Regions from separate parts of the Gordonia sp. NPDC127522 genome, predicted to be linked through region 1. Evidence: predicted binding sites of a transcription regulator. Region 1 holds the regulator's gene; each other region holds the start of a gene.
The links. Region 1 encodes LexA, which represses DNA repair genes until DNA is damaged. Its sites were predicted from a motif close to CGAACANNTGTTCG; they were not measured.
Positions count from the first base shown of each region.

Region 2: ACFVHY_RS14300 (DUF222 domain-containing protein) is a predicted target of LexA. The motif match lies at 6,248-6,261, and genes of this name have one in related genera.
Region 3: ACFVHY_RS16490 (DUF222 domain-containing protein) is a predicted target of LexA. The motif match lies at 7,158-7,171, and genes of this name have one in related genera.

Region 1 covers NZ_JBHXVK010000003.1:283,196-293,725, reverse strand. Annotated here, with positions in the region: gene hrpA (ATP-dependent RNA helicase HrpA) at 1-2,764, shown strand, start outside; gene nrdR (transcriptional regulator NrdR) at 2,738-3,238, opposite strand; gene ACFVHY_RS08895 (LysM peptidoglycan-binding domain-containing protein) at 3,338-3,868, opposite strand; gene lexA (transcriptional repressor LexA) at 4,093-4,797, shown strand; gene ACFVHY_RS08885 (phosphoenolpyruvate--protein phosphotransferase) at 4,775-6,484, opposite strand; gene ACFVHY_RS08880 (DeoR/GlpR family DNA-binding transcription regulator) at 6,634-7,404, shown strand; gene pfkB (1-phosphofructokinase) at 7,401-8,366, shown strand; gene ACFVHY_RS08870 (fructose-specific PTS transporter subunit EIIC) at 8,442-10,530, shown strand, end outside.
Region 2 covers NZ_JBHXVK010000007.1:111,105-121,634, forward strand. Annotated here, with positions in the region: gene ACFVHY_RS14285 (TetR/AcrR family transcriptional regulator) at 1-347, shown strand, start outside; gene aroQ (type II 3-dehydroquinate dehydratase) at 472-930, opposite strand; gene ACFVHY_RS14295 (arabinosyltransferase domain-containing protein) at 1,066-4,494, shown strand; gene ACFVHY_RS14300 (DUF222 domain-containing protein) at 4,577-6,220, opposite strand; gene ACFVHY_RS14305 (arabinosyltransferase domain-containing protein) at 6,916-10,296, shown strand; gene ACFVHY_RS14310 (arabinosyltransferase domain-containing protein) at 10,289-10,530, shown strand, end outside.
Region 3 covers NZ_JBHXVK010000010.1:100,468-110,997, reverse strand. Annotated here, with positions in the region: gene ACFVHY_RS16510 (hypothetical protein) at 1-1,233, opposite strand, end outside; gene clpB (ATP-dependent chaperone ClpB) at 1,371-3,923, shown strand; gene ACFVHY_RS16500 (winged helix-turn-helix transcriptional regulator) at 3,990-4,337, opposite strand; gene ACFVHY_RS16495 (zinc-binding alcohol dehydrogenase family protein) at 4,415-5,416, shown strand; gene ACFVHY_RS16490 (DUF222 domain-containing protein) at 5,442-7,127, opposite strand; gene selB (selenocysteine-specific translation elongation factor) at 7,330-9,123, opposite strand; gene selA (L-seryl-tRNA(Sec) selenium transferase) at 9,134-10,453, opposite strand; tRNA gene ACFVHY_RS16475 (tRNA-Sec) at 10,508-10,530, opposite strand, start outside.

The DNA of each region.
Region 1 (10,530 bases):
CAAGGTCAATCGTCTTCCCATCGAACCGGTCTCACAGGCCAGTGCCCGGCAGCGGGCCGGTCGATGCGGTCGTGTCGCCCCGGGCGTCTGCATCCGTCTCTACAGCGAGAACGACTTCGACTCCCGGCCGGCCTTCACCGACCCGGAGATCCTGCGCACCAACCTCGCGGCGGTCATCCTCCAGATGACCTCGCTGAAACTGGGCGAGATCGCCGAGTTCCCGTTCGTCCAGCCGCCCGACGACCGCGCGATCCGCGACGGTATGGGTGTTCTCACCGAACTCGGCACCATCACCGTCCCGCGCGAGGGCGGGCCCCCGCGACTGACCCCGATCGGCCGGTCGATGTCGCGGATCCCGGTCGATCCCCGGGTCGCCCGCATGCTCATCGCCGGACACGAACTGGGTTGTCTCGACCACCTTCTGGTGATCGCCGCCGCGATGTCGCTCCCCGATCCCCGGGAACGGCCGGCCGAGCACCGTGAGGCCGCCGACGCCCAGCACCGGCGCTTCGTCGTCCCGCAGTCGGACTTCCTGTCCTACGTGGAGCTGTGGCGGTACCTCGGCGAACAGCGCAAGGAGTTGTCCGGCAGCCGCTTTCGACGTATGTGCGAACGGGAGTACCTCCACTTCCTGCGCATCCGGGAGTGGCAGGACCTCCATCGGCAGCTGACCGAGATCGTCAAGGACCTCGACTGGTCGGTCGCGCCCACCGAACTCGACGCCGACGCCGTCCACCGATCCATCCTGTCCGGGTTGCTCAGCAACATCGCCGCCCGCAACACCGAGGGCCGCGAGTTCACCGGTGCGCGCAACACCACGCTGATGATCTTCCCCGCCTCTCCGCTCGCCAAGAAGCCGCCCGCCTTCATCATGGCGGCCGAAATTCTCGAGACGTCGCGGCTGTTCGCCCACACCGTCGCCGGGATCGATCCGCTGTGGGCCGAGAAACTCGCCGGGGATCTGGTGAAGCGCACCCACAGCGAGCCGCATTGGTCGGCGAAACGCGGAGCGGCGATGGCCTACGAGCGCGTGACCCTCTACGGGGTCCCGCTCGTCGCCCGCCGGCGCGTCGACTACGGCCCCATCGACCCGGTGGTCTCGCGGGAGCTGTTCATCCGGCACGCTCTCGTCGAGGGCGATTGGCGGACGCAGCACGCCTTCTTCGACCGCAATCGCAAGCTTCTCGAGGCCGCCTCGGACGTCGAGAACCGCACGCGCACCCGGGGTCTGGTGATCACCGAGGACCAGCTCCTCGAGTTCTACGATCAGCGGCTACCGGCCGACGTCACCTCCGCCCGGCACTTCGACGCCTGGTGGAAGAAGGCCCGCCGGGCCGAACCCGATCTGCTGGATCTGCGTCCCGAGGACGTCACCGGAGGCACCGACGTCGCGCCGACGGACTATCCCGGCGCCTGGCAGCAGGGCGACACCCGACTCGAACTGCGCTACCGGTTCGAACCGGGCGCACCCGACGACGGCGTCACCGTCGTGATCCCGCAGGCACTGCTCCCCCATGTCCGACCGGCCGGCTTCGACTGGTCGGTCCCGGGCATGCGCGCCGAACTGGCCACCGCACTGGTCAAGTCGCTGCCGAAACAGCTGCGCAAGAGCATGTCACCCGCGCAGCGGTTCGCCGAACTCGCACTCGGCCGGCTCACCCCGCGCACGGAGCCGCTCACCACCGGGCTGGCGCGCGAGCTCTCGGCGATCACCGGGATGCGGGTGACCGCAGCCGATTTCGACACCGACCGGATACCGCCGCACCTGCGCATGCATTTCGCGGTGGCCGACGACTCCGGACGGATCGTCGCCCGCGCCGACTCGTTGCCCGAACTCCAGCAGACCGGAACGCCCGCGGCGCCGAAGACGGTGGCGCGCACCCTGTATCGGACCTGGACCGCCGACGGGATCGGCTCGCTCGCCGAGCAGACCATGGTTGATGTCGCGGGGCAGCGGCTGACCCGGTACCCGACGATCGACGTGGTCTCCGATGCGAAGGGCCACGCGCGGGGCGTCGTCGTCGTCGATGCGGCGAGCCCCGAGACACGAGACCGCCTCGGGCGACGCGGGATCGTCGCCCTCCTCGACCTCGCGATACCTCCGCTGCACAAGCGGATCGCCGGCTCGCTGAGTCCGGTCGAACGACTCGCCCTGAGCCAGAGCCCGTACTCGACCACCGAGGCACTGCTCGCCGACTGCACCCGACGGGCCATCCGGGACACCGTCGCCGACATCGACGACGCAGAACTCGCCGCGGTTCGCTCACCACAGTCCTTCTCGGCGCTGCTCGAACGGATCCGGCCACGGGTCGCCGCGGCCGCACCGGACTACTTCTCGCTGGCCGTCGCGGCCCTCAAACGGATGGCCCCGCTGCGGGCGGCGATCGACCGGCACGCCGGTTCGCTGGCTGCCGACGACGTCGCCGAACAGGTCGCCCACCTCGTGTTCGACGGATTCGTGGCGGCCACCGCGCGACGCCACCTGGAGAATCTGCCGCGCTATCTCGACGGCGCGCACGCACGTCTGGAGGCACTACCCGCGTCCGCAGCACGCGATAAGGCCGGGGTGGCCGCCGTCGATCGCGTCGTCGAACGGTGGGCCCAGCGCCTCGAACAGGTACCCGAGCACCGGCGGGCGGTGGTCGACGACGAGGCGCAGTGGCTCGTCGAGGAGTTGCGCGTGGGGCTGTTCGCCCAGCGTCTCGGTACCGCGTTCCCGGTGTCGGAGAAACGGGTCCTACGAGCTCTGGACCGACTCGGCTGACACGGGTTCGGCGAGCGCGCTCCCGGAACCCGAGGCCGCCTTCAGGTCGTCGATCTCGCGCTGGAAGTCCTCCACCGAGTCGAACGACCGGTACACCGAGGCGAAGCGAAGATACGCCACCTCGTCGAGATCGCGGAGCGGGCCCAGGATGGCGAGTCCGACCTCGTTGCTGGGGATCTCGGCCGATCCACTGGCGCGCACGGTGTCCTCGACCTGCTGGGCGAGTTGCGCGAGCGCGTCCTCGGCGACGTGGCGGCCCTGACAGGCTCGCCGCACGCCGCGCATGACCTTCTCCCGGCTGAACGGTTCGGTCACGCCGTTGCGTTTGACCACCGCGAGCACGGCGCTCTCCACGGTCGAGAACCGGCGACCGCACTCCACACAGGAGCGACGGCGGCGGATGGCCTGCCCTTCATCTGCGACACGCGAGTCGATGACCTTGGTGTCGTCGTTCTTGCAGAAGGGGCAGCGCATTGTGTCCTCACGCAGGTCGCGGGACGCTGGAACGCACCCGAAGCGTGCGCCCCGCCGCTTGTCGGCCGGCCCCTGTGACATCGAGGATACCGCCCGGCCTCAGCGGTACCGGGGGGTGAGCAGGGGCTGGCCCACCTGCAGCGCGCTCGAGCCCAGATCGTTCATCGCGACGATCTCGTCGATCACGACCTCGCGCGGCATCTCGGGTGCCACCCGCCCGGCGATCGAGCTGAGCGAGTCCCCCGAGCGCACGTGGACGACCTCGGAACTCACGGCGGACGGGGTCAGCGAGTCCGAGTAGTTCTGGCCGACGACACCGAACACCCAGACGACGAATGCCAGCCCGACGCCGGCGAGGACGGCGACCGCGGCGCGGCGACGACGACGGAACACCGCCGCGTCGGGCCCGACCGGGCCACGCGCGCGCACCCCGACCGGAGAGCCACAGTGGGTGCCGGCCACCCGCGGGGCCACCGGCGACGCACCCCGCGGCCGGGTGCCGGCCGGCCGGTTGTCGACCGGGCGGCCGCCGTCGGACAGCGGGGCGCGGGTCCGGACCCGATCGGCGGGGGGCCGGACGGCGTCGGGACGGTCGGTGCGGACGGGAGCGACGAGAGTGGCGGTGCGCATGGTGCCCTCCGGTGTTCGAGTGTCTGGGATCGTGCGGGTGTGGCGGTCGGTGTTCGAACATCGATCAGATGTTCGATGCACTGATGTTCGAATTTGTAGCACGGCGTCCCGACAAAGTCTCGCGACACATCGAACAAATGTTTGAGGTGCCGGTCGCACTCCGCTAGGCTCGGACCCGGCGCAAGCCATCTACCAGCACGTTCCGAAGACGAGAGGAACCGAACATGAGTGACACCGGCGATAGGCGCGGCCGAGCGCGGGGCGCCGACGACGAGGCCCCGTTCGACGCCGCCGCCGCCGAGGCCTCACTCACCCCGCGACAGGCCGGGGTCCTGGAGGTGATCCGCCGCTCGGTGCGCGAGCGCGGTTATCCGCCGAGCATCCGGGAGATCGGCGACGAGGTCGGCCTGGCCTCGACGTCGTCGGTGGCCCATCAGTTGCGGACGCTGGAACGCAAGGGGCTGCTCAAGCGTGACGCGAACCGTCCCCGTGCGGTCAACATCGCCCCGAGTGACACCCCGTCGCCGGACACCCCGTCGGCCGGCCAGCTGCCCGAGCCGACCTTCGTGCCGGTGCTCGGCCGTATCGCGGCCGGCGGTCCGATCCTGGCCGAGGAGGCCGTCGAGGACGTCTTCCCGCTGCCCCGTGAGCTGGTCGGCGAGGGATCGCTCTTCCTGTTGCGCGTCGTCGGCGAGTCGATGATCGACGCCGCGATCTGCGACGGCGACTGGGTCGTGGTCCGGCAGCAGAACGTCGCCGACAACGGCGACATCGTCGCGGCCATGATCGACGGCGAGGCCACCGTGAAGACCTTCAAGCGTCAGGGCCCCAACGTCTGGCTCATGCCGCACAACGAACTGTTCGATCCGATCCCGGGCAACGATGCCGTCATCCTGGGCAAGGTCGTCACCGTGATGCGGCGAGTCTGACCTCTCCACCGACCGAACCGTCGAGCACCGCCGCGGCAGCCTCGCGCGCCGCGGCGGGATCCGAGGTGGCCAGGGCTGCCTCGGCGGCGGCCCGGCAGTCCGGCGCGGACACCTCACCGAGCCGGGCCCCCACGGCCGCGGCAGCAGCAGGCGCGCTGGACAGCGAGGTGACCCCGAGACCGACGAGCACGCAGGCGAGGTTCGGATCGGCGGCGGCCTCGCCGCACACCCCGGCCGGCTTTCCCTGACGTGCGCCCGCCGCCGCGACACCCGCGATGAGGCTCAACACGGCCGGTTGCCACGGGTCGGTCAGTCCGGCGAGATCGGCCGACATCCGGTCGGCCGCCATCGTGTACTGGGTCAGATCGTTGGTGCCGATGGACACGAAGTCCACCTCGGCGAGGACGGCTTCGGCCAGGATCGCCGCCGCGGGCACCTCGATCATCACGCCGGCGACCAGACCACGGCCGCGGACCTCGGCGGCGAAGGTGCGCGCCTCCGCCGGCGAGGCGATCATCGGCGCCATGACCCACGGCGCGACGGCCGACCCCGACGCGGCCTGCGCGATCGCGTCGAGCTGATGCGCGCGGATCTCGGGGTGCGCCAGCGCGATCCGATCGCCCCGCACGCCGAGCGCTGGGTTCGATTCGTCGGGATGGGTCACGAACCGGAGCGGTTTGTCGGACCCGGCGTCGAGGGTGCGGATGACCACCTTCTGCCCGTCGAACGCATCGAGCACCTCCCGGTAGATCGCGGCCTGCTCGTCCACCGACGGCTCGTCGGCACGCTCGAGGAACGCGAGTTCGGTGCGGAAGAGCCCGACGCCCTCGACGGGGTACCCGGCCGCGGCGCGTGCCGACGACCCGTCGGCGACGTTGGCGAGCACCGCCACGGCCACCCCGTCGGCGGTCTGCCCCGGGCCGGCCCAGCCGGCGACGAGTGCGGCATGGCGCCGATCCTCGTCGACACGCGCCCGGGCCGCCTCCGCATCGGGCTCCACCTCGATCCGCCCGGCGCTGCCGTCGACGAGAACGGTTGTGCCGGGCTCGATCTCGTCCAGATCGGCCACCGCCACCACGCACGGGATCCCCAACTGGCGCGCGATGATCGCGGTGTGACTGGTCGGTCCGCCGAGGCGGGTGACGAGGGCGATGGTGCTCGTGGGGTCGAGGCCCGCGGTGTCGGCCGGCGCGAGGTCGTCGGCGAGCAGGACCGACGGCACCTCCGGAGTGGGCACACCGGGTTCGGGTAGGCCGAGCAGTTCGGCGAGGACCCGGTCGCGCACGTCGTTGAGATCGGTGACCCGCTCGGCCATCAGTCCGCCGAGTTTGGTGAACACCGCCGCGAACTGTTCGGTGGCCGCGACGGCGGCGGCCTCGGCGGGGGCGCCCTTGCCGATGAGCGCGGTCGCTGCACCGATCCAGCCGCGGTCCTCGGCCAGGCCCGCCGTCGCGGCGAGCACCTCGGCCGTCACCCCGGTGTTCTGCGACGCGCGCGTGCGCAGCCGCGCGGCGACGGCGCCGGCCGCGGTGGCGAAGCGCGTGACCTCGTCGGCGCGCCGTTCCTCGGCGATCTCCACACCGACGCCGAGCTTCTCCGGCGAGTGGTCGGGCCGCTCGCCCGGCCACAGCGCGGGACCGTGGGCCAACCCGCCGACCACCGGGGTTCCCGTCAGGATCTGCGCCATCGTCTTGCCTCTCACTCGACTATCGATGTGACCACCGTTACAAAAAGTGCTTGACTTGTCAACACAAACAGGCGTAAACACAATTACTACAACATCCAATCCCACACGCCTCAACAAGCGGGGTGGTCGAAACCGGAGATCGGAGCGGTGTGTACGCCGAGGAGAGACAACAGGCGATCGTCGACGAGGTGCGCCTCGCGGGGCGGGCATCCGTGGCCGCGCTCGCCGAGAAATTCGACGTCACCAGCGAGACCGTCCGACGCGATCTCGCGGTACTGGAACGCGCCGGACATCTCCAGCGGGTCCACGGCGGCGCCGTGCGCGCCGAGATCATGCGCACCCTCGGCGAGCTCGGGATCGACGAACGGGAGTCGAGCCAGATCGAGCAGAAGACCGCGATCGGCCGGGCGGCCATCCGATTCCTGCCGCCCGACGGCGGTTCCGTGCTCTTCGACGCCGGCACCACCACGTACCGCGCGGCCGAGGCGACCGCTCCCGATCGGAGGCTCACCCTGTTCACCAACAGCCTGCCCATCGCCGGCCTGCTCGCGGGCACCCATCCCGACGGTCTCCATGCCCTCGGCGGACGCGTACGCGGTCTCACCCAGGCGACCGTGGGCGTCGAGACCGTGGACGCGCTTCGCCGACTGCGCGTGACCACCGCCTTCATCGGGACGAACGGTCTGAGCGAGACCCACGGGTTGTCGACACCCGACCCCGACGAGGCCGCGGTCAAGGCGGCGATGGTCGCGGCCGCGCAACGGGTCGTGGTCCTCGCCGACAGCTCGAAGATGGACCGCGAGGACCTCACCTCCTTCGCCGGACTCGACGACGTCGACGTCCTCATCACCGACTCCGGGATCGACCCGGCCTATTCGGCGGCCCTGTCCGCGCGTGGCGTCGAGGTCGTGATCGCATGATCGTCACCGTCACCGCCAACCCGAGTCTCGACCGCACCCTCGAACTCGGCGCACCGCTCGCCCGCGGCGAGGTGCAGCGCGCCGGCGTGGTCCGCACCGAGCCGGGCGGCAAGGGCGTCAACGTGGCCCGGGTCGTCGCGGCCGCCGGCCTGACCACCCGCGCACTGCTCCCGGCGCGGCCGGGCGACCCGCTGCGGGCCGCACTCGACGACCTCGCACTCCCCTACGACGCCGTGCCGGTCGACGGCGAGGTCCGGTCCAACATCACCATCGCCGAATCCGACGGGACGACCACCAAGATCAACGCACCCGGCGTTGCCCTGACGGGCCCGGATCGCGAGGCGCTCGTCGGGCTGATCCGCGAGCACGCCGGCTCCGCGCAGTGGGTCACCCTCTGCGGGTCGCTGCCTCCCGGCGTCCCCGACGACTGGTACCGCTCGATCGCCGACGACCTCGTCCTCGCCGGCTGCCGGGTCGCGGTGGACACCTCGGGCGCTCCCCTACGTGCCAGCGTCACCGGTCGCGTCGACCTGATCAAGCCCAACGAGGACGAGCTCGCCGAACTGACCGGCGCCGACCCCGGTCAGCTCCGAGAAGCGCTCGCGCGCAACGATCTCGGACCGGTCATCGACGCCGCTGCGACCATCGCCGAGCAGATCGGGGGCAACGTCCTCGCCACCCTCGGCGCCGCCGGGGCCGTGTTGGTCACCGCATCCGGCGTATGGTCGGCGACCCCGCCGCCGATCGTCCCGCGCAGCACCGTCGGCGCCGGCGACTCGTCACTGGCCGGCTACCTCATCGCGCAGAGCACCGGGGCCTCGCCCGCCGAATGCCTCCGGTCGGCCGTGGCGTACGGCGCGGCGGCCGCATCGCTCGCCGGCACCCAGGCCCCCACGCCCGACCACCTCGACCTCCCCGGCGTGCGGGTGACCGAACTGTCGGGAGCCGCGCGCATGACCTGACGGCACCGTCGGGGCGGGTCCCCGCACCGACCCCATCCAGCACCGACCCCCACCCTTTCCACCGAAGGACATCCCATGACCGAGCAGATCATCACCGCGCAGACGGTGAGTCTCGACGTCGACGCCGGCGGCGATCCCGCCGCCGTCATCACCACGCTCGCCGACGCCCTCGCCGCGGCCGGCCGGACCACCGATCCCGCCGACCTCGCGCGGGCCGCACTGGACCGAGAAGCCAAGTCCGCCACCGGACTTCCCGGCGGCATCGCCATCCCGCACGCCCGTACCGCGTCGGTGACCGCAGCCAGCCTCGCCATGGCGCGGCTGTCCCGCACGGTCGACTTCGGCGCACCGGACGGGCCGGCCGACCTGGTCTTTCTCATCGCCGCCCCCGAGGGGGGTGCCAGTGCGCACATGAAGCTCCTCAGCTCGCTGGCCCGCTCACTCGTCCGGCCCGACTTCGTGGCCTCGCTCCGCGCGGCCGAGAACGAGGAGCGGGTCATCGAATTGGTCAACGAGGCCATCGACCCCGCGCCGCCGGCCGCGAGCACAGCCGCGCCGACCGCCACTCCGTCGACGCCTGCCCCGTCGACCACGAAATCCGAAGGTGCGCCGGCCCACCCGGACTCTGACCGGACCCCGGACCCGGGACCGGCCACGCCGCGCATCGTCGCGATCACCGCATGCCCGACCGGCATCGCCCACACCTACATGGCGGCCGACGCCCTGAAGTACGCCGCCGAGCGGGCCGGCGTCGAGTTCGCGGTGGAGACCCAGGGGTCCTCGGCGACCACGGCCTTCGACCCGGACGTGATCGCTTCGGCCGACGCCGTCATCTTCGCCACGGACGTCGGGGTCAAGGATCGCAACCGGTTCCGCGGCAAACCCGTCATCGCATCCGGGGTGAAGCGCGCCATCAACGAACCCGACGCCATGATCGCCGAGGCGGTCGCGGCGGGGCGCGACCCGAACGCGGCGCGCGTCACCGGCGACGGCGCGGACGCGGACGCGGCCGACTCGTCGAAGTCGGGCATCGGTCTCGCCGGCCGTACACGCCAGGCACTCATGACCGGTGTGAGCTACATGATCCCGTTCGTCGCGGCGGGCGGACTGCTCATCGCGCTCGGCTTCCTGCTCGCAGGCTACGAGGTCGCCAACACGAACCTCGACGACGGCGGCACCCTCAGCGACGGCGCGTTCATCGCCCTGAACAACAGCCTCTGGGATCTGCCGGCGGGCGGGCTGCTGCAATACCTGGGCGCGGTGAGCTTCGCGATCGGCTCGGGCGTGATGGGTCTGGCCGTACCGGTCCTCGCGGGCTACATCTCCTTCGCGATCGCCGACCGCCCCGGTATCGCACCCGGTTTCGTGGCCGGCATCGTATCGCTCGCCGTGGGCGCCAGCTTCATCGGCGCACTGATCGGCGGTCTCATCGCCGGCGTGGTGTGCCTGTGGATCGCGCGGACCCCGGTGCCCCAGTGGGCTCGTGGTCTCATGCCCGTCGTGGTCATCCCGCTGTTCGGCAGCATGATCGTCGGCGGACTGCTCTACATGGTCCTCGGCAAACCGCTCGCCTGGCTGACCGAGCAGATGAACAGCGGCCTCGAGAGCATGTCCGGGGGATCGGCCATCGCCCTCGGCATCGTGCTCGGCCTGATGATGTGCTTCGACCTCGGCGGACCGGTCAACAAGAGCGCGTACCTGTTCGCCACCGCCGGGATCGCCGACGCGGCGACCGCCGGACCCGCGCAGTTCCAGATCATGGCGGCGGTCATGTGTGCCGGCATGGTGCCCCCGCTCGCGCTGGCTCTCGCCACCGTCGTCCGTCCGGGCCTGTTCACCGAACCCGAGCGCGAGAACGGCAAGGCCGCATGGCTCCTCGGCGCGTCGTTCATCTCCGAAGGTGCCATCCCGTTCGCCGCGGTCGACCCCTTCCGGGTCATCCCGTCGATGATGGCCGGTGGTGCCCTCAGCGGTGCGCTGATCATGGCCTTCGGCGTCGAACTGCGCGCCCCGCACGGCGGTATCTTCGTCTTCTTCGCCATGAACAACTGGGTCCTGTTCCTCGTCGCGCTGGTCGCCGGTACGGTGCTGTCCGCCGTCCTGGTGGTCGCGGCCAAGCAGGTGCACCGCAGTCGCGACGCCGTCGCCTTCGACGAACTCGAGG
Region 2 (10,530 bases), on a different contig from region 1:
TCGCCGGTGCTCGAGACATCGCCGACCCACGGGAGCGACTCGACGCCCTCACCGAGATCGGCCTGCGGCTACCGCACGCGACCGAGGCCGCGATCCGCGTGTGGGCCGCGCACGATCCCGAGGTGCTCGCCATTCAGCACACCGTCGACCGAGAGCGTCGAGACATCATCGCGGCCACCTACGACGAGGTGCTCCACAATCGCGAGGAGGCCGAGGAGTTCGCCACTGCGGCAATGTATCTACTGATCGGCTTCGAGAGCGGCACGCTTCATTCCCACCAGGCACTGGTCAGGGGTTTCCGCACGATCCTCGACCGCGCTCTCGAATCATCCGCCGAATCATCGTGACTCGACTCGCCTAGGCCCCACCCGCGATCAGTACGCGCACAGTCGACGAAATGCAGCGCACAGTCAACGAAGACGGCGCACAGTCGACGAGAAACGGCGCCCAGTCGACGACGCGCTCGGTGGGTCAGCCGATCAGATCGACGAGTCGGCGAATCGCGAATTCGTAACCGCGGATGCCGAAACCGGCGATCACCCCGGCGGCGATCGGCGACACATAGGAGTGGTGGCGGAATGACTCGCGCCGATGGACGTTGCTGATGTGCACCTCGAGCACGGGAACGTCGGGGACGACCAGCGCGTCCGCAAGCGCGACCGACGTGTGGGTCCATCCCCCGGGATTGATGACGATGCCGCTGATCTCACCGACGGATTCGTGGATCCAGTCGAGCATCTGCCCCTCGTGATTGGTCTGCGCGGCGCGCACCCCGAAACCGAGCTCGGCCGCGGTGCGCTCGGCCAGGTCGACCACGTCGGCGAGGGTGTCCGAGCCGTAGACGGCGGGCTCGCGGGTACCGAGGGTGTTCAGGTTGGGGCCGTTGAGCAGCAGGATCGGTAGACGGTCGGGCACCTCGGCGTCGGACATGGCGTTCACCATACTGGCCCTGACCTGGCGATCGGCGTTCCTGCGTCGCCGCGGCGCGGCCGTTGACATCCGCCCGTCGTGCCCGGACCGCCGCCGAGGGGGGGCGAGACATCCCAACGGCTACCATCTCTCTTTGTGCCAGCGCAGACCGTTCGACGAGCGAGGATCGTAGCCATCGTCACCGGTCTACTCGGATTCCTGCTCGCACTCGCGACTCCACTCATGCCGGTGTCGCAGCGAACGGCCGAGATCGACTGGCCGCAGAACGGTCAGATCGGTTCGGTGTCGGCCCCGCTGATCGGCTACACGCCCGTCGACCTCGACGTCTCGATTCCCTGCACTGCCGTGAACGACCTTCCGCCCGGCGGGTCGGTACTGCTGTCGACGACTCCCAAACAGGCACCGAAGTCCGGTGAGCGCGGCCTGTTCATCCGCAAGACCGGTGCTGCCGATGCGCCCCTGGACCGGCAGGGCGTCGAGGTGGTCATCCGCAACGTCTCGCTGGTGTCGGCGACGCTGCAGGACATGCGCGACCAGGGGTGCCGAGAGATCGTCGTGCACGCCGACTCCGACGCGGTGACCGCCGAATTCGTCGGCATGACGAGCGGCACCCAGAACGAGGACGGTGAGGACGAGCCCCTCGCCGGCACGACGGAAGACAAAGAAGCCTTCAAGTACTCGTCCGACCAGCGCCCCCAGGTGACCGGCCTCTTCACCGATCTCGCCGGGCCGGCGGCCGACATCGCGGGACTCGACGCCCACGTCACCATCGATTCGCGTTACAACACCGCGCCGACCATCTCGAAGTGGCTGGTCGTGATCGTCGGAGTGGCGTCGACGCTACTGGCTCTGTCCGCTCTGGCAGCACTGGACTCGACCGACGGCCGACGGCATCGTCGGATCTTCCCGGCACGGTGGTGGCGGCTCAATGCGCGCGACTATGTGGTGATCGGGGCGCTGATCGTGTGGCACATGATCGGGCCCAACACCTCCGACGACGGTTACCTCCTGACCATGTCGAGGGTGGCCCAGGACAGCGACTACACCGCGAACTACTTCCGCTGGTACGGCGCGCCCGAGGCGCCGTTCGGCTGGTACTACCAGGTCTTCGGACTGCTCAGCCACGTCTCGGTGGCCAGTCCGTGGATGCGTCTGCCAGCACTGTTGTGCGGAATCCTGGTGTGGCTCATCGTCAGTCACGAGGTTCTTCCCCGCCTGGGACGTGCCGCGCTGACCCGCCCGATGGTCGCCTGGACGGCGGCGTTCGCGTTCCTCGCGTGCTGGTTCCCCTTCAACAACGGCCTGCGGCCCGAACCGATCATCTGCCTGGGTGCCCTGCTGACCTGGTGTTCGGTCGAACGGGCCATCGCCACCGGTCGCATGTTGCCGGCCGCCGTCGCGTGCCTGATCGGAGCGTTCAGCATCGCCGCCGGCCCGACGGGCCTGCTCGCGGTGGCGGCACTGATCGCCGGCGCACGCCCGATGATCATGGCGCTCATCAAGCGAGCCCGCGTCGTCGCCGAACTGTCGTCCGCTGACACCGAATCCGCAGGATCGGCATCCGGCGATCCCGAGACCGCCGACCGCGATCGCAAGCGCTCGCTGCGATGGTCGTTCGTGGCGCTCATCGCGCCGATCCTCGCCGCCGGCACCTTCGTCGTCTTCGTCGTGTTCTCGAACCTGACCCTGCGGTCGTTCGTCGAGGCGTCGAGCATGAAGTCGGCGCTCGGGCCGTCGATGAGTTGGTACAACGAGATCGGTCGCTACTCGGCGCTCTTCGCCTTCTCCGCCGACGGTTCCATCGCCCGGCGGTTCGCGGTACTGGCCATGATCCTGGGCCTGGTCGTCTCGGCGGCGGTGCTGGTCCGCAAGAACCGCATCCCCGGCACCGCCATCGGCCCGACCCGCCGCATCGTCGCGATCACCTTCGCATCGCTGGTGTTCCTCATGTTCACGCCCACCAAGTGGACCCACCACTTCGGCGTCTTCGCCGGTATCGCGGCCGCCCTGGCCGCGATCGCGGCCATCGCCGCAAGCCAGCAGTCCATGCACTCGAGGCGAAACCGCACCCTGTTCTGCGCGCTCGTCCTGTTCATCGGCGGTCTCGCCTTCACCGCGCCGAACTCGTACTACTACTACTCCGCGTGGGGCATGCCGTGGGGCGTCGAGCAGGTCAGGATCGGTGGCATCATGCTCGGCAGCGTGCTGCTCTACGCCGCACTCGCCCTGCTGCTGGTAGCGCTGTGGTTCCATTTCCGCGAGCCGTTCACCGGGACCGATCCGCACGTCGAGGAATCCACCGGCGCCGACGCCGCGCATCAGCGGTGGTACCGACGACTGGTCGTCTCGATGGCGGCCGCCCCGCTGGCCTATCTGGCGATGGCGGTGGTCGTCTTCCAGATCGTCACCGCGATCTTCGCCGGAATCCACCAGAGCTCGTCGTACTCGGTACCCCGGTCCAACTTCGCCGCTGTCGCCGGCAACCCGTGCGGGATGGCCGACAAGGTCTGGGTGGAGTCCGACCCCGACCGCGACATGCTCCGCCCGGTCGACCCGACGCTGCCCAACCCTCTCGGCGGACCACCGCCCGCACCGGGCAGCGCGCCGTCCACCTCGGGATTCTTCCCCAACGGTGTGCCGACAGCACTCGAGTCGACGGCCAGCGAGGGGTCGCTGGGTGTCCTGTCCGGCGACGTCTGGCAGTCCCCCGACATCGTCAACTCCAACCCCGGCGGTACCGGCGGCGGTGAGATCGCCGAACCCGGGATCAACGGCAGCACCGCGGCTCTCCCGTTCTTCCTCGATCCCGCCTCGACGCCGGTCATGGGCAGCTACTCCAAGCTCGACCAGGTCCCGGCCCGCCTCACCTCCGGGTGGTACGCGCTACCGCCGGATTGGCGTGACCGTCCGCTGCTCACGATGTCGGTGGCCGGTGAGTACGACAACCCGAACGTGATGCTCGAGTACACCGCGGACCCGATCGGTCCCGACACCCGCGATGCGGACCTCGAGGCCGCCGGCGACACCGAGCTGATCGATCCCGGTCCACGGCCGTCGTGGCGCAACCTGCGCTACAACACCGACGAGTTGCCGTCCGACACCACCGCCGTGCGGATCGTCGCGACCGACGACAACCTCGCCGAGGACCGGTTCATCGTGCTCACCCCGCCGCGCATCCCGCAGATGGACACCCTGCAGGACGTCGTCGGCAGCACCGATCCGGTCCACATCGACTGGACCTCGGGTCTGGCGTTCCCGTGCCAGCGCCCGTTCACCCACGACGTCGGGGTCGCGGAGATCCCGAGGTGGCGCATCAAGCCGGGCTCGGATCTGGCAGCCGCGGTGTCGGCGTGGCAGAACCGCTTCGGCGGCGGTCCGCTCGGCTGGCTCGAGGTCTCCCAGCAGGCGACGGCGCTACCTACCTATCTGATGGCCGACATCGGACGCGACTGGGGCGCCCTCGAACGCTACGAACCGTACGGCGACGTCGGCACGCTTGCTGAGATCGAGACCGGCACCGCCACGCGGAGCGGACTGTGGAGTCCCGCGCCGCTGCGGCACTGACGGTTCGACGGCGCGCTGACGATTCGCGCACTGACGGTCCGCTCGTCTTGGTAGCGGTCGGCCCGGCGAGCTTGCTTTGCCGTCACCGATGGTCAGCGAGTATGCGTGCGAGTGCTGCTTCGACCGGGGTCAGCGGTGGGGTGGTGAGGTGCTCCGGCGGTGTTCGCGGATGGACGAGTTCTCGGTAGGCGAGTTCGAGACGGAGGCCGCGGTCGCCGTAGCCGACGGCGTCGGGGCGCGACCGGTTCGGGCGCGACTCATCGCCGGACCTGGTGGCAGGTCCGTGGATCTCGTTGCGCACGGTGTTGAGATGTTCTGCGAACCGCCGGGGTATGTCGGGTCGGCGGTTGAGGTGTTCGGGGTTGGGTGGCGCGCCGGGTTCGGCGTTGAGTCGCCAGAGGCAGCGGCCTTCGTCGGGGCCGGATCGGGCGATGCGGGTGGTGTATTGGCCGGGCTGGTCACCGACCATGCGGTTATGCCGCTGGCAGGCGGGGGCGAGGTCGTCGATGTCGGTGAGACCGCCCTTGGCCCAATCCTTCTGGGCGTGATGGAGTTCGACGTGGGTGGCGGGCTGATCACACCCGGGAGCCGAGCACACTTCACCGTCGGGTCGGGCGAAGGACACGAGTCGTTGTTCGCGGGTGGCGAGCCGTTTGCCGCGCCCGAAGTGCAGGGGGACGGCGGTGTGGTCTTTGAAGATCGCCAACCACGGCTGGACCTCACCGGCGAATCTGATGACGTCCTTGATGGGGAGCAGGGTTCCGGTGGCGGTGGTGGCGAGTCCGGCTTCGCGGACCAGGTCGGCGAGGTCGGCTTTGATGATCAGCTGCACGGGCAGCCCGCGGTGCGACGTGCCGAGTGCACCGTCGGCGAAACCCGCGGCCAGTGCGGCGTCGAGCGCGTCGTGATTGGTCTGGGCGAGGGTGCGGCCGTCGCGGTCGGCGGCGGTGGCCAGGGCGTCGGGGTCGGCGGCACCGGCCGGCCCGCTGGGCGAGGCGGGGTCGTCGGGGTTGTTGAGCCCGGGTTTGCCCCACACGGCGAACATCATCGTCAGCCGGGCGGCAAGTGCGGGGGTCAGCGTGCCGGAGATCTTGGCGGTGCCATCGGCTCGTTGTCGGCCGATCCACAGGCCGCGGCGTCGTTTCTGGTCGGTGTCGTCGGACAGTGTGCCGTCGGGATCGAGGTGTGCGAGCAGCCGCGCGCCGAGTTGGGTGATCTCGGCAGGGGTGTGGTCGGTGGCGATCTCGGCCATCTGTCGTTCGGCGGCGACCTTGATGTCGTGGTCGATGGTGCCGGGGATGCGGTCGAGGACGTCGAGGGCGGCTTGGACGTGGGCGGTGCCGACCTTGCCGTGTGCGAAAGCCTCGGCGAGGCAGGGGTGTTCGGGTGGGAGGAGTTCGCCGCCGAGGCTGGTTCGGTGGGTGGTGGCGTCCATTTGCTTACGGCGGCGCATCGGGTTCGAGACTCGTAGCCGGTGGGTCATGAATTGCATGAGGGTGCGGCAGCCGGCCTTGCGGGGCAGATCACGAGTCTCGACCTGATCGATCTGCCGGTCACCGGCGACGGTCAACCGCGCGATGGCGCGTTCGGTCTCCGCGGCCACCTCAGCGAGTTCGGCATCGGTACACGGCGACAGATCCACCGACTGCATTTCGTCGAGGATCGCGTGAAGCTCGGTCGCCAATTCGACGGCACGCGGTTGCGGCGTCGCGGACTCGTCAGGCATGGTCACCTCCCCCGAGAACCGTTGCTGCGAATGTACGTTCGAGTGTACACGAAAGACCGGCGGTCGGCAGCTCGAAATACGTTGTCCGACAGGATTTTTGCTACGCAGGGTCGCCACCGTCGATTGTCGGTGGTTGCTGGTAGTGTCCGCCCGCGGGCGAGAACTGTGCGGTCTTTGCAGTGCGGGACCCTTCGTGACGCGCCCTCCGCAAGCTCCGGCCGCTCCTCAGGGAACCGGGGCTGGCCTCGCCCTCCGCAAGCTCCGGCCGCTCCTCAGGAAACCGGGGCTGGCCTCGCCCTCCGCAAGCTCCGGACACTCCTCAGGGAGCAGGGGGTCGCCTCCGCAAGCTCCGGCCTTACGGCCGTCGTGGACCGAAAGAACTCGCTGTGCTCGGAGCGGACCAACCACTGCTCCCTGAGGAGGCCGGAGCCTGCGGAGGCCGTCACGAAGGGTCTTCGTGAGATGCGTCGCCAAACCCTTCGTGGCAGTGAGAATGGGTGTGGCTCGTCGACCTCGACGCGCTCCTTCTTCGCTTGCTCGGCCCGGCGGCTTGCGCTCCTCGCACCTCAGGGAGCAATGGTTGTGTCGTTCTTTCGGATCAGGGAGCAGGGGTACCGACGTTCACGCACCTCAACCTTCAGAGCCGCGGGGTGTGCCCTAGGTACCCCGGGGGACGTCGCTTACGATGAGGCACCGTGCCTGTGACAGCCCCGACCTCGCCTGAGGATTCCGTCGAACCGTCCTCGTCGGGGCCGGCATCGTCGGGACAAGGGACCAGGATTTCCGCGGGCACCGCCCGGTGGATCGCGATCGTGGCGGGGATCGCCGGCGTCGTGCTGTGTGCCCTCATCCCACTGCTTCCGGTCAAGGCCGTCGACGCCGGTTTCGAGTGGCCGGCCGGGCAGGACCTGAACGCCGACACCTCGTCGGTGATGGCGCCGCTCATCGCGCAGACCCCGCAGACCCTCGACGCGAGCTTCCCGTGCGCGACGCTGGCGTCGGCACCGAACGGCGTGGTCCTCGCCACGATGCCGACCAATGCGCCGCGCTCGAAGTCGTCGTCGCTGTGGGTCACCGCCACCGACGCCGCGGTCACCGTGACCTTCCGGAACAGTCTCGCTGCGACCGCGTCCCGCGCCGACCTGAGCCGATGCTCGGAACTGCGCGTCTTCTCCGCCCCCACCGGCCCGGGTGCGCAGTTCCTCGGGCTCGGCGAGTCGACGACCCTGCCGCCGGACCGGCGCCCGCAGGTCGACGGTATCTTCAGCAACCTGAGCCCGGCGCAGGCACGCACCGCCGCTGCTGACGGCCTGCGCGTGCAGGTGGCCATCGACAACCGGTACGAGTCGTCCCCTTCGATCCTCAAGATCATCGTGATGGTGCTCGCCGCGCTGTCGGTACTCGTCGCCGTCGTCGCGCTGGGACTGCTCGACCGCATCGGCGGGTACCACCGGCGGATCGGCGCGCGCACCCGCTCGTGGTGGCATTCACTGAAACCCCGGGCCAGCGACCTGGTCGTCACCGCAATCCTGCTGGTCTGGAGCGTCCTCGGGGCCGGTTCACCCGACGACGGTTACATCCTCAACATGGGCCGTACCGCCGACGGTTTCGGCTACCTCGCCAACTACTACCGCTTCTACGGCATCCCCGAAGCACCGTTCGACTGGTACTACAGCTTCCTCGCGGCGTGGTCGTCGGTCTCGCCGTCGGTGCTGTGGATGCACATCCCGCAACTCGTCGCCGGGCTCGTGTCATGGTTCGTCCTGAGCCGGGTGCTGCTGCCACGCCTCGGCCCCGCGGTGCGGCGCAGTTCGTGGGCGATCTGGGCGGGCGCCCTGACGTTCACCGCGTTCTGGTTGCCGTTCTGCAGCGGCCTGCGCAGCGAGGGGATCATCGTCCTCGGTTCGCTGCTGACCTGGTGGGCAGCGGAATACGCCATCGCGACCCGGCGGCTCCTGCCGGCAGCACTGGCCGCCCTCGTCGCGGGCTTCACCCTGGCGCTCGCCCCGCACGGCGTCGTCGGCGTGGCCATCCTGCTGGTGGCAGCCCGCTCACTGCTGCACATCCTCATCGATCGACGGAACCGGATGGACGGATCCCGCTGGGCGGCAACACTCGCCCTCCTCGCGCCGATCGCCGCCGCCGGCATGCTGGTCCTGATCGTGGTGTTCCGCGATCAAACCCTGGCCACCGTCCTCGAAGCGATCAAGCTGCGCTACTCGGTCGGGCCGGTCATCTCCTGGCACCAGGAGTTCCTGCGGTACTACTTCATCTCGGTCGTGACCGACGACGGCGCCCTCACCCGTCGCGTACCACTGCTCCTGCTGCTCGCCGGCCTGTTCGTCACGGTCGCGGTCATGTTGCGGCGCACGAGGATTCGCGGAGTAGACCCGGGTCCCGTCTGGCGTCTCATCGGCGCCGTCGGGGTCACCCTCCTCCTGTTCGCGTTCACGCCCACCAAGTGGACCATCCAGTTCGGCGTGCTCGCCGGGCTGGCGGCGGCGATCGCGGCGGCGGCCACCGTCGCCGTGGCCCAGTCGGCGGCCCGCTCGGCGCGAAACCTCACGGTCTTCGTCTCCGGACTGTTGTTCGCGATGGCCGCCGCGATGGCCGGTTACAACTCGTGGCCGTTCCTCTACGAATACGGCATCTCCTGGTTCGACCGTGCGCCCGTCATCGCCGGCTACCAGGCGTCGACGCTGTTCCTCATCCTCGCCGTGCTCGCGGCCGCGGTCGCGGTCTGGCAGCACCTGCGGCTGGACTACGTGACCAATCGGGGCCTCGCACATGCCGACACCGGCCCCGGCGAGACCCGAGCCGATCGCCGACGGCTCTTTCTCGCCTCCTCACCACTGGCGGTGATCGCCGGTCTGCTGGTGATCGTCGAGTTGCTGCTGTTCGCCAAAGCAGCGGTGACCCGGTACCCGGCGTCGACTGCACTCGCCGAGAACCTGAACACGCTGCGCGGCAACAGCTGTGGCCTCGCCGACGATGTCCTCGTCGAACTCGACCCCAACGCCGGCATGCTGACCCCGGCCGGCGGCGCCACCACGACGCAGGCACTGCGCGGCGACAACCCGGTCGGCTTCTCGCCGAACGGGATCCCCGACGACCTCCAGCCCGAGCCGGGTAGCCAGCGCCCCGGTCAGATGAACGTGTCGGCGAGTATGGCCCGCCCGTTCGCGATCACCGGCGGGCTGGGCGCCGGGACCACCGGCGGGCGCGGACCGGAAACCGTGAACGGTTCCACCGCCAAGTTGCCGTACGGGCTCGACCCCGCCACCACGCCGGTCCTGGGCAGCTACGGATATCCGGGCGAGGCGCGCCTCACGACCGGGTGGTACGACCTGCCCGCCGACCGCGCCGCGTCGCCGCTGCTGGTGTTCAGCACCGCGGGCGCCGTCTCGACCATCGACACCTTCGGCGTACGCAACTTCGGGCAGAAGATGGTGGTGCAGTTCGGCCGCCCGGGTGCGGACGGGAACTTCGAACAGGTCGGCCCCGACATCCTGCCCATCGACCCCGGTCCCGTGATCCTGAACATGCCCTGGCGCAACATGCGCATACCGATGTCGGCCGCCCCGCCGCGTGCGACCGTGATGCGATTGTCGCTGCAGGACAACAACCTCGGCGAAAAGCAGTTCATCGGGATCACCCCGCCGCGCGCGCCGCAGTTGCAGACGCTGCAGGCGGTCGTCGGCTCGACGGCACCCACCCTCATCGACTTCGGGGTGGCGTCGCACTTCCCGTGCCAGCGGCCGATGGGTGTGTCCCACGGCGTCGCCCAGGTCCCGCAGTGGCGCATCCTGGGTGACTATCCGCTGACCAATTCCCAGTCCAAGACGTGGCAGGCCGGCGTGGACGGCGGGTTGCTGGGGATCTCGGAGGCCACCACGTCCGCGTCGGCGGTCTCGACGTACCTGCAGGACGACTGGGTGCGCGACTGGGGCGCACTGGAGAAGCTGACCCCGCTCGTGTCCGACGCACCGGATGCGCGGATCGACACGGCACAGACGACGCAATGGGGCTGGTCACGAGCCGGCTCGATCAGGGTGGAGCCCCAATCCGATGAGTGAGTCCCGTACGCCTCGTACGTCCCGTCTGGCGACCACGGTCAACCCGAAGATCGTCGCGACCGTCACCGGTCTGCTCGGATTCCTGCTGGCGATCCTCACCCCGCTGTTGCCGGTGAACCAGTCGACCGCCGAACTGCAGTGGCCGCAGGGCGGCGACGTCTCCGATGTCGCGGCCCCGCTGGTCTCCTTCGTGCCGATCGACATGGAGACGTCGGTGCCATGTTCACTCGCCAC
Region 3 (10,530 bases), on a different contig from region 1:
GCAGAGTGCGGGATGTGTGCTGGATTCCGTTACCGATCCCGCACTGTGGATGTCAGCGGATCCTGCGCCGCCGGCCACATCTAGTCCTGCGAAAGGTCCTGGCAGGGGGAGCGCAGACACCACGGCAGGGCGTAACGCGACGGGAACGACGTACCTGTCGCCCTCGAGCGTCAGCCAGCCTTCGTCGATGTACAACTCGAGCCGACGATGGATTGCCTCGACGAGCAACTCGCTGAGTCCGAGTTTGGGAACCCAGGCGTCGATCTCGACGATACTCAGCGGTGAATCGCCGAGTCCGCTTATGACCACGCCGATCACCGACGACGAGAAGTCGATGTCGGGGTTGTATTCCCGAGGAAAGCCGGACCGAACCCAGGCGGTGAGACCCACCCGCAGCACGTCGATCCGGGGCTCTTCCCGCCACAGATGGGCCGCGCGCCCGGGACGTGCGCTCGAGGTGTTGACTTCGACGATCTCGAGGACCTGGGCAAACTCCCACAGGTCATGTAACGACGCGACGTTGCTCATGCTCTTGACGTGAGCGGGGAAGTCGATGTCGAGTCGGCGGGCGAGGTCGCGGGCATCGGCCGGTGTCAGCCACCGACTCTGCGTGGTGGGGCGGTGCGGACCCAGCCAGTCCAACAGTCCGGTGACCCGCCGGACCGGCTGTGTGCCCATGAGGGCAGCGCGTTCGGTGGCCTCGTCGACCTCCTCGATTCTCGTGGTCCGCAACTCGAGCCCGGAGACAAGGGCAAACTGCTCGGCCGCATAGCCCGATACGGCTTCGGTGCCGAGCCACATGCCGGTCTCGACCAGGTAGCGGCGCATCGTCTCGATCGCGATGGCGAGCGCTTTGGCGTCCTGCTGCTGGTTCGACTCGATGTGGCTGAGCATCGACACCATGGTGTCGACGTCGTCGGTGGTCCAGGTGAGCGGATCGAAACCGGGGTTCGTCTGCCCGACGGCGTCGAGCACGATGAACGCGTACGCCCCGATGTGGGTGACAGCTTCCTCGTCGCCGGGGAAGACTTCATCGCGGAGCCACGACTTGAATGATTCGGGAGCAACGTGTCGCCTTGCGGTGCCGAAGAGCGATACCACGTTGGAGTGGTTGCCACTGCCGGAGTCGTGTTTGCGCTTACGTTGGGCGCGCCGCTTCTTCTTGTCGCGTTCCGTCGGGGCTGTGGCGCCGGGTCCCGAGCCTGGACGGCTGTGAGGGCGGCGGATCGCCAACCTCCGACATCCTGATGCGAGTGGGCTATGTCACAAAAACATCAGACATGAGCGGAATGCACTCAACTCTGTTGGCGTTGTAGACCGCGTATGGCTCATACTTGAGCCTGTTGGACTTAAGAGAAAGGTGCACGCGAGTGGACAGCTTCACCCCCACCACCAAGACGCAGCAAGCATTGAGTTCTGCTGTGCAGGCGGCGGCCAGTGCTGGCAACCCCGACGTGCGACCGGCCCACATCCTCGTGGCACTGCTCGATCAGTCCGACGGCATCGCGTCGCCGCTGCTCAAGGCAGTGGGCGTGGACCCGTCGAGCGTTCGTGCGCAGGCCCAGGCATTGGTCGATCGCATGCCGACGGTGTCCGGCGCCAGCTCGACGCCTCAACTATCCCGCGAATCGATCGCGGCCGTCACCGCAGCCCAGCAGCTGGCCGGTGAACTCGACGACGAGTACGTCTCGACCGAGCACGTCGTCGTCGGCCTGGCGACCGGTGACTCCGACGTCGCCAAACTGCTGCACAACCTCGGTGCGACTCCGCAGGCTCTGCGCGAGGCCTTCGTCGCCGTGCGCGGCAGCGCACGGGTCACCTCCGAGGACCCCGAATCGACCTACCAGGCTCTCGAGAAGTACTCGACCGACCTGACCGCGGCCGCCCGCGAAGGCAAGCTCGACCCGGTCATCGGTCGCGACACCGAGATCCGGCGCGTCGTGCAGGTGCTCAGCCGGCGGACCAAGAACAACCCGGTCCTCATCGGTGAGCCCGGCGTCGGCAAGACCGCCATCGTCGAAGGCCTCGCCCAGCGCATCGTCGCCGGCGACGTGCCGGAGTCGTTGCGCAACAAGACCGTCATCTCCCTCGACATGGGTTCGATGGTCGCCGGTGCGAAGTACCGCGGCGAGTTCGAGGAGCGGCTCAAGGCCGTGCTCGACGAGATCAAGGGTTCGGCCGGACAGGTCATCACCTTCATCGACGAGCTGCACACGATCGTCGGAGCCGGTGCGACAGGCGATTCCGCGATGGACGCCGGCAACATGATCAAGCCGATGCTCGCCCGTGGTGAGCTGCGGCTGGTCGGTGCCACAACCCTCGAGGAGTACCGCAAGTACATCGAGAAGGACGCCGCTCTCGAGCGTCGCTTCCAGCAGGTGTACGTCGGCGAGCCGTCGGTCGAAGACGCCATCGGTATCCTCCGCGGCCTCAAGGACCGGTACGAGGTGCACCACGGCGTGCGCATCACCGACTCCGCATTGGTCGCTGCCGCATCGCTTTCCGATCGCTACATCACCTCGCGGTTCCTGCCGGACAAGGCCATCGACCTTGTCGACGAGGCCGCGTCGCGGTTGCGGATGGAGATCGACTCGCGCCCCGTCGAGATCGACGAGGTCGAGCGGATCGTCCGCCGTCTCGAAGTCGAGGAGGTCGCCTTGCAGAAGGAGACCGACGCGGCGTCGAAGGAGCGGCTCGAGAAGCTGCGCGCCGAACTCGCCGACCAGAAGGAGAAGCTCAACGAGCTCTCCGCCCGGTGGCAGTCGGAGAAGACCGCGATCGACGCGGTCCGAGACCTCAAGGAGGAGCTGGAAAGGCTTCGCGGCGAGGCTGATCGCGCGGAGCGCGACGGTGATCTCGGACGCGCCGCCGAGCTGCGGTACGGTCGCGTCCCCGGACTGGAGAAGGAACTCGAGGCCGCGATCGAGAAGACCGGCACGGATCCGTCTCAGGATGTGATGCTGCAGGAGGAGGTCGGACCCGACGACGTGGCCCAGGTCGTGTCGGCGTGGACCGGAATCCCGGCCGGACGCATGCTCGAAGGCGAGACCGCCAAGCTGCTGCGCATGGAAGAGGAACTGGGACAACGGGTCATCGGCCAGAAGGACGCGGTGCAGGCGGTGTCCGACGCGGTGCGTCGTGCCCGCGCGGGCGTCGCGGACCCGAACCGGCCGCTCGGCTCGTTCATGTTCCTCGGCCCCACCGGCGTCGGCAAGACCGAACTCGCCAAGGCGCTTGCCGAGTTCCTGTTCGACGACGAGCGGGCGATGGTCCGCATCGACATGAGCGAGTACGGCGAGAAGCACAGCGTGGCACGGCTCGTCGGTGCTCCGCCCGGCTACGTCGGGTACGAGGCCGGCGGTCAGCTGACCGAGGCGGTGCGGCGTCGTCCGTACACGGTGGTCCTGTTCGACGAGATCGAGAAGGCCCACCCGGACGTGTTCGACGTGCTGCTGCAGGTGCTGGACGAAGGTCGCCTGACCGACGGCCAGGGCCGGACGGTGGACTTCCGCAACACCATCCTGATCCTCACCTCGAACCTCGGTGCGGGTGGCGACAAGGATCACGTGATGATGGCGGTGCGGTCGGCGTTCAAGCCAGAGTTCATCAACCGTCTCGACGACGTGGTGATCTTCGACGCCCTGAGCCCGGAGGAACTGGTGTCGATCGTCGACATCCAGCTCGGCCAGCTCAAGAAGCGCCTGGCGCAGCGTCGCCTCGACCTCGAGGTGTCGACCAAGGCCAAGGAATGGCTGGGCGCACGCGGATTCGACCCGCTGTACGGTGCTCGCCCGCTGCGCCGGCTGGTGCAGCAGGCCATCGGTGACCAGCTCGCCAAGCAACTGCTCGCCGGAGACATCCGCGACGGGGACGTGGTGCCGGTCAACGTCAGTGCTGACGGCGAATCGTTGGTACTCGGCTGAGTTCGTGAATGACAAGTGAATGACAAGGGACCCATCCTTCGGGATGGGTCCCTTTGTCTGCGTCGGCTACGGATGTGGGAAGCGGTCGAGGTTGTCCTCTACCCACAGGCGCAATGCGTCCAGCGGCCCGGCGGCGTCCAGCCCGAGTTCCGTCAGTTCGTATTCGACGTGCAGCGGGACCGCCGGATAGACGGTACGGGTGAGCATCCCGGCTGTCTCCAACCGACGCAGAGTCGCCGTGAGGACTTTGGGGCTGATCCCGTCCAGCCGCACGCGGAGCTCTCCGAACCGCATCGGTCGATCGCGTAGGGCGCCGATGACGAGGGCGCTCCACTTGTCGGCGAGAAGATCGAGCATCCCTCGGCAGGGACACGATGCAGAGTAGGCGTCTCCGCGATGGGACTGCAGCGACATGGCGTCAACCTCTATGCTTTCCGAAGGATACTAGGACACCTTGTGGGTAACTGGGGTCGTCGAGATACCTTAGCGCCATGACCCGAGAGATGACAGCCCTGGTTGTGGCCGCCGCGGACTCCGTCGAGGACCCGAGCGCGTTCGCCGAGACGACAATGCCGGTGCCGACCCCCCGTCCGCACGATCTCCTCGTCGAGGTCCGCGCGGTCTCGGTCAACCCGGTGGACACCAAAGTGCGTGCAGGCCTGCGTGACTCCGATCCCCCGAGGGTTCTGGGATTCGACGCGGCGGGAATTGTCGTCGGGATCGGCGACGAGGTGTCGAGGTTTGCCGTTGGGGACGAGGTCTACTACGCCGGTTCGATCGATCGGCCGGGAACGAATGCCGAGTTCCACCTGGTCGATGAGCGGATCGTCGGACGCAAACCGTCGTCCCTCGACTTCGGCGCGGCTGCCGCACTGCCGTTGACCACGATCACTGCCTGGGAGTCGTTGTTCGAGAAGCTGCGGGTCGATTCCGCGGACTCGGGAACGATCGTCGTGGTGGCGGGTGCCGGGGGCGTCGGCTCGATGGTCATACAGTTGGTCCGGACCCTGACTGATCTCACCGTGATCGCAACCGCCTCACGGCCTGAGTCGCAGGAATGGGCGCGAGGGCTCGGGGCCCACCACGTCGTCGACCCGAGACGCCTGCGCGAGGACGTGCGGTCGTGCGCCCCGGGCGGAGTGGATTACATCTTCTCACCCCACTCGGACGGGAATGTCGAGTCCTATGCCGACATCATGGGCGTACACGGTCAGGTCGTCGCCATCGACGAACCGGAAGGTCTCGATACCCTCCCGCTGAAAGACAAGAGCCAGAGCTGGCACTGGGAGTTGATGTTCTCCAAGCCGTTGTTCGCACCGGAAGACGACTCGCAACACCAGATCCTCGGCCGGGTCGCCGAACTCGTCGACGCCGGCAAGATTCGCAGCACTGTCAACCGCGAACTGGCTGGCTTCACAATCGACAATCTTCGTACAGCGCACCAGGTTTCCGAATCCGGAGGGGCGATCGGCAAGGTGGTCCTCACGCGCTGACCACTGCGGACGAGCAGGCGGACCCTCACCAGGTGGCGAGTAACTCCATGAGGTGCGCTTCGACGAGGGAGGGCCGGGGTGTGCGTGGTCCGGGTCGTGGTGGCCGGTAGTCGATGACGTGGCTGGTTGTCAACCACGATCGGCGCGCTTGATCGCCGGGCCCCCTGCTCCCTGAGGAGTGCCCGGAGCTTGCGGAGGGCGCGTCACGAAGGGTCCGGCGACCGCGCCTGCCAAACCCTCGGGTGGTCGGTCCGTGGATCTCGTTGCGCACGGTGTTCAGATGTTCTGCGAACCGCCGGGGTATGTCGGGTCGGCGGTTGAGGTGTTCGGGGTTGGGTGGCGCGCCGGGTTCGGCGTTGAGTCGCCAGGCGCAGCGGCCTTCGTCGGGTCCGTCGCGGACCACCCGGGTGGTGTATTGGCCGGGTTGGTCGCCGACCATGCGGTTGTGGCGTGGACAGGCGGGTGCGAGGTCGTCGATGTCGGTGAGACCGCCCTTGGCCCAGTCCTTGTGGGCGTGATGGAGTTCGACGTGGGTGGCGGGTTGGTCGCAGCCGGGTGCCGAGCACACTTCCCCGTCGGGGCGGGCGAAGGAGACGAGTCGTTGTTCGCGGGTGGCGAGGCGTCTGCCCCGCCCGAAGTACAGCGGGACGGTGGTGGCGTCTTTGAAGATCGCCAGCCATGGCTGGATGTCGGCGGCCATGGCGATGAGGTCGGGGATGGGGAGCAGGGTGCCGGTGGCGGTAGTCGCCAGTCCGGCTTCGCGGATCAGGTCGTTGAGGTCGGCTTTGATGATCAGTTGGACGGGTAGTCCGCGGTGCGAGGTTCCCAGTGTTCCGTCGGCGAAGCCGGCGGCCAGTGCGGCGTCGAGGGCGTCGTGATTGGTCTGGGCGAGGGTGCGGCCGTCGCGGTCGGCTGCCGAGGCCAGGGCGTCGGGGTCGGCGGTGCCGGCCGGCCCTTGGGGCGACTGTGGGTCGTCGGGGTTGTTGAGTCCGGGTTTGCCCCACACGGCGAACATCATGGTCAGCCGGGCGGCGAGTGCGGGGGTCAGTGTGCCGGAGATTTTGGCGGTGCCGTCGGCTCGTTGTCGGCCGATCCACAGGCCGCGGCGTCGTTTCTGGTCGGTGTCGTCGGTCAGGGTGCCGTCGGGGTCGAGGTGTGCGAGCAGGCGGGCACCGAGTTGGGTGATGTCGGCGGGGGTGTGTGCTTCGGCGATGTCGGCCATCTGTCGTTCGGCGGCGACCTTCACATCGTGGTCGACGGCGGCCGGGATGCGGTCGAGGACGTCGAGGGCGGCCTGTACGTGTGCGGTACCGACCGCGCCTTGTGCGAAAGCTTCAGCGAGGCAGGGGTGTTCGGGTGGGAGGACCTCGCCGCCGAGGCTGGTGCGGTGGGCGGTGGCGTCCATTTGCTTACGGCGGCGCATCGGGTTCGAGACTCGTAGCCGGTGGGTCATGAATTGCATGAGGGTGCGGCAGCCCGCTTTGCGGGGCAGGTCGCGGGCGACGGCCTGATCGATCTGCCGGTCACCGGCAACGGTGAGTCGCGCGATGGCGCGTTCGGTGGCAGAAGTGACTTCGATCAGTTCTTCGTCGGTGCACGAGGACAAGTCGACGGTCTGTAGTTCGTCGAGGTTCGCGTGTAGTTCGGCGACGAGTTCGGCCGCGCGGGACACGGGCGCGCCGTGGTCGGCGAGTGGTGTGGTGCTGGGCATGACGGTCACCTCCCCCGAAAACCGGTGTTGCGAATGTAGGTTCGAGTGTACACCAATCCAGACGTATGACAAGGCCAAACATACTGCTGTGCAATGCTATTCGCTGATGTCGACTTGTCGGTGTCGTGTGGTAGGGGCCTCGGACGGAAGCTCTTCCCTGGATTCACGCGGCGACCTGTCCGACAGGGCCACCGCCCGTGGCTCAGCGCACGACCTCGCGATGCCCGGCGTCGAGGCGGCGGGTCCAATGACGGCCGTCGAGGTGCTCCAGTAGCGGAATCACCACGCGCCGAGTGGTTCCGAGCGCTTGGCGGGCGGTGCTGGTGGTGAACGGCTGATCGAGCGAGGCGAGGGTGCGCATCGCCAGGGCGGGGGCAGTCGGCAACAGCACGACGCCGTCGCGCAAACGGAGAATTCGGCCCGTGCGTTCGGCGGCGGCGAGCTCTCGGGCGCCCAGGCCGAGTGCGGTGAGGTCATCGGCCTCGGGTGCACGGAACGGGTGGTCGGTGAGCCGGCGCTCCAGTGCGCTGACCGCGTCGTCTGCATCACCCAGGGAGGGCTTGTGACCCGGAACGGCCAGATGCCCGTCGGACGACGACAGCCCAGCGTCCGAGACTACGGTCGCCAGCAGCGTCGTGTCCGGAAGGCCGAGCAGGGCAGGTACGCCGGACGCGGAGAGCCCCGCCGACAATGGATCTCGGTCGTGGAGATCGACAACGGCGGCGCGGAGACGCTCGGCCCATGCCGCGAGGGAGGATTCGGCGACCCACCATTCGCCGATCACTCGTACGCCGTGGGGAGTGGGCTCGGCGTCGTCGACGAGGCCCAGGCGAGCCAGATCGGTGACGCGCATCGCGCCGCGCCGATGCACTTCTTCGGCGGCCCCGGCGCCGTCGGACATGGCCGCCAGCGAGGCCGCGCGTCGTGTTGCGTCGCCGCGCCGGGTCAGTGCCGGGGGATCGGGGTGCAACACGACGCCGCCGCCGACGATACGTCGGCCGGGATCGCGCAGGACCAGCCGATCGCCCCGTGACATCGGCATGGCGCGCGCGAGCGTCACGCGCGCGTGGTCACCGTCGAAGGGGCGCAACCGGACCGGTAGCGCCGCTGTGCCGATGTGCGCGACGAGGTGTTCCGGTGCCTCCTCGAAGGACATGCCGCTCACGCGCCGGACATCGGCGACTGCGGAGGTGTGCCAGGCTCCGGGCGTCACGAGTGCGTCGCCACGCGAGACGTCGTCGACGCCGGCGCCGCGCAGATTGATCGCGACTCGGCTGACCGGGCCGGCGGTGGTGAGAGTCGCACCCTCGCTCTGCAGTCCACGGACATCGAGTCGTCGGCGGCCGTCAACCGTGACCAGGTCCAGGGTGTCGCCGACCGCGACGGTCCCGGCGGCCAGGGTGCCGGTGACGACGGTGCCGGCGCCGGTTCGGGTGAAGACCCGGTCGATCCAGAACCGGACACGACCCGCGGTCGGCGGCGGTGATGTCCGGGCCAGGACGGCGTCGAGCCGGGTGCGCAATTCGTCGATACCGGAGCCGTCGGTCGCCGATGTCACGACCGCCGGCGCATCGGCAAGGCCTGTGCGGCTGAGGTGATCACGCGACAGATCGATCACTTCGCGAACGCGGTCGGGCGAGGCCCGGTCGGCTCGGGTGATGACCAGTAGGCCGTACTCGATGCCGAGGCCGGCGACGGCGTCACGATGGTCGTCGGACTGGGCGCTCCATCCCTCGTCCGCGGCGACGACGAACAGGACGACGGGCGCCGGGCCCAGGCCGGCCAGCATGTTCGGGATGAACCGCTCGTGGCCGGGGACGTCGACGAAGGCCACGTCGGCACCGGAAGGCAGTGTGGTCCAGGCGAAGCCGAGGTCGATCGTCAGCCCGCGGCGTCGTTCCTCTTCCCATCGGTCCGGCTCGATCCCGGTCAGAGCACGCACCAGTGTGGACTTCCCGTGGTCCACGTGTCCGGCGGTGGCCACCACGTACTTCACGAGCACGACTTCACGACGCGTCCAGAGCCTGTCGGATCGCGGCGAGTACCTGCGCGTCGTCGGCCTCGGGAACGCAGCGCAGGTCCACGAGACAGGCATCGTCGTGAACGCGGGGCAGGACTGCCGGATCGCCGAGGCGTAGACGAGCGGCCGTCGCGACCGGGAGCCGCACCGCCCACCCGGGCAGCGGCACGCCGGGTGCGCCACCGCCACCCACCCGTCCGTCATGGGCGACGACCGGGAATCCGACTGCCGCGCCGACGGATTCGGTACGCATGCGAAGTCTGTCGGAATCGGCGTGGAGGTACTCCCAGACGGGAGGTCGTGGGCCGCCCACGGTCGCCTCCATCGCGGCCAGTGCCAGCTTGTCCGCGCGAACCGCCCGTGCGAGAGGGTGTTTCGCGAGGCGCTGAACCAGCGCCGCATCGCCGAGGAGAAGTCCGGCCTGCGGTCCGCCCAGGAGCTTGTCGCCGCTGGCGATGACGAGGTCGGCACCGGATTCGAGTGACGTGGCGGCGTCGGGTTCGTCGGGCAGCAGCGGGTCGGGCTGCAGGAGTCCGCTGCCGATGTCGGCGACGACGGGCACGCCGTGCGCCCGGGCGAGGTCGCGCAACTCGGACAGCGAGGTCTCGCTGGTGAAACCCTCGACCCGGAAGTTGCTCGGATGCACCTTGAGGATCGCTCCGACGTCGTCGTCATCGGTGAGTGCGTCGGCGTAGTCGCGCGCGTGGGTGCGGTTGGTGGTGCCGACCTCATGCAGCCGGGCACCTGTCGACGCGATCAGTTCGGTGAGCCGGAAACCTGCGCCGATCTCGATCATCTCGCCACGACTGATGACGACTGCACGCCCGGCCGCCAGCGCGGTCGTCGCCAGTACCAGTGCGGCCGCACCGTTGTTGACCATCAGAGCGTCTTCCGCTGCGGGACAGGCTCGTAGGAGAGCGGCGCGGGTGGCCGCCCCGCGCTTCGACCGGGTGCCGGACTCGAGATCGAGTTCCACGTCGACGTAACCCGACGCTGCGCCGACGGCGTCGAGCGCCGCGGGCGACAGCGGTGCCCGCCCGAGGTTCGTGTGCACGACGACCCCGGTGGCGTTGAGCACGGGGCGAGACGACGACGCATACGACGCGCTCACCGACTCGACGACGATCCGCTCGACGTCATCCGGTAGCGTCTCGCCGCGGCGGGCCGCGTCCTGAGTCTGTCGGATGATGTGGCGAATCGCGTTGTCGCCCAGTCGTGCTCGCGCCGCGGACACCGCGGGCAGGGCCAACAGTGCGTCGGTCCGCGGGATCCGGCGGCGCGGATCGGTGACGGGGGGCTTCGACACGGCTCCTCGCTTCGCTCGTCACCGGCTGAGCCGGCGGGGGTCACGGTCGACCCCTGGCGGAGGCGGACGGGAATCGA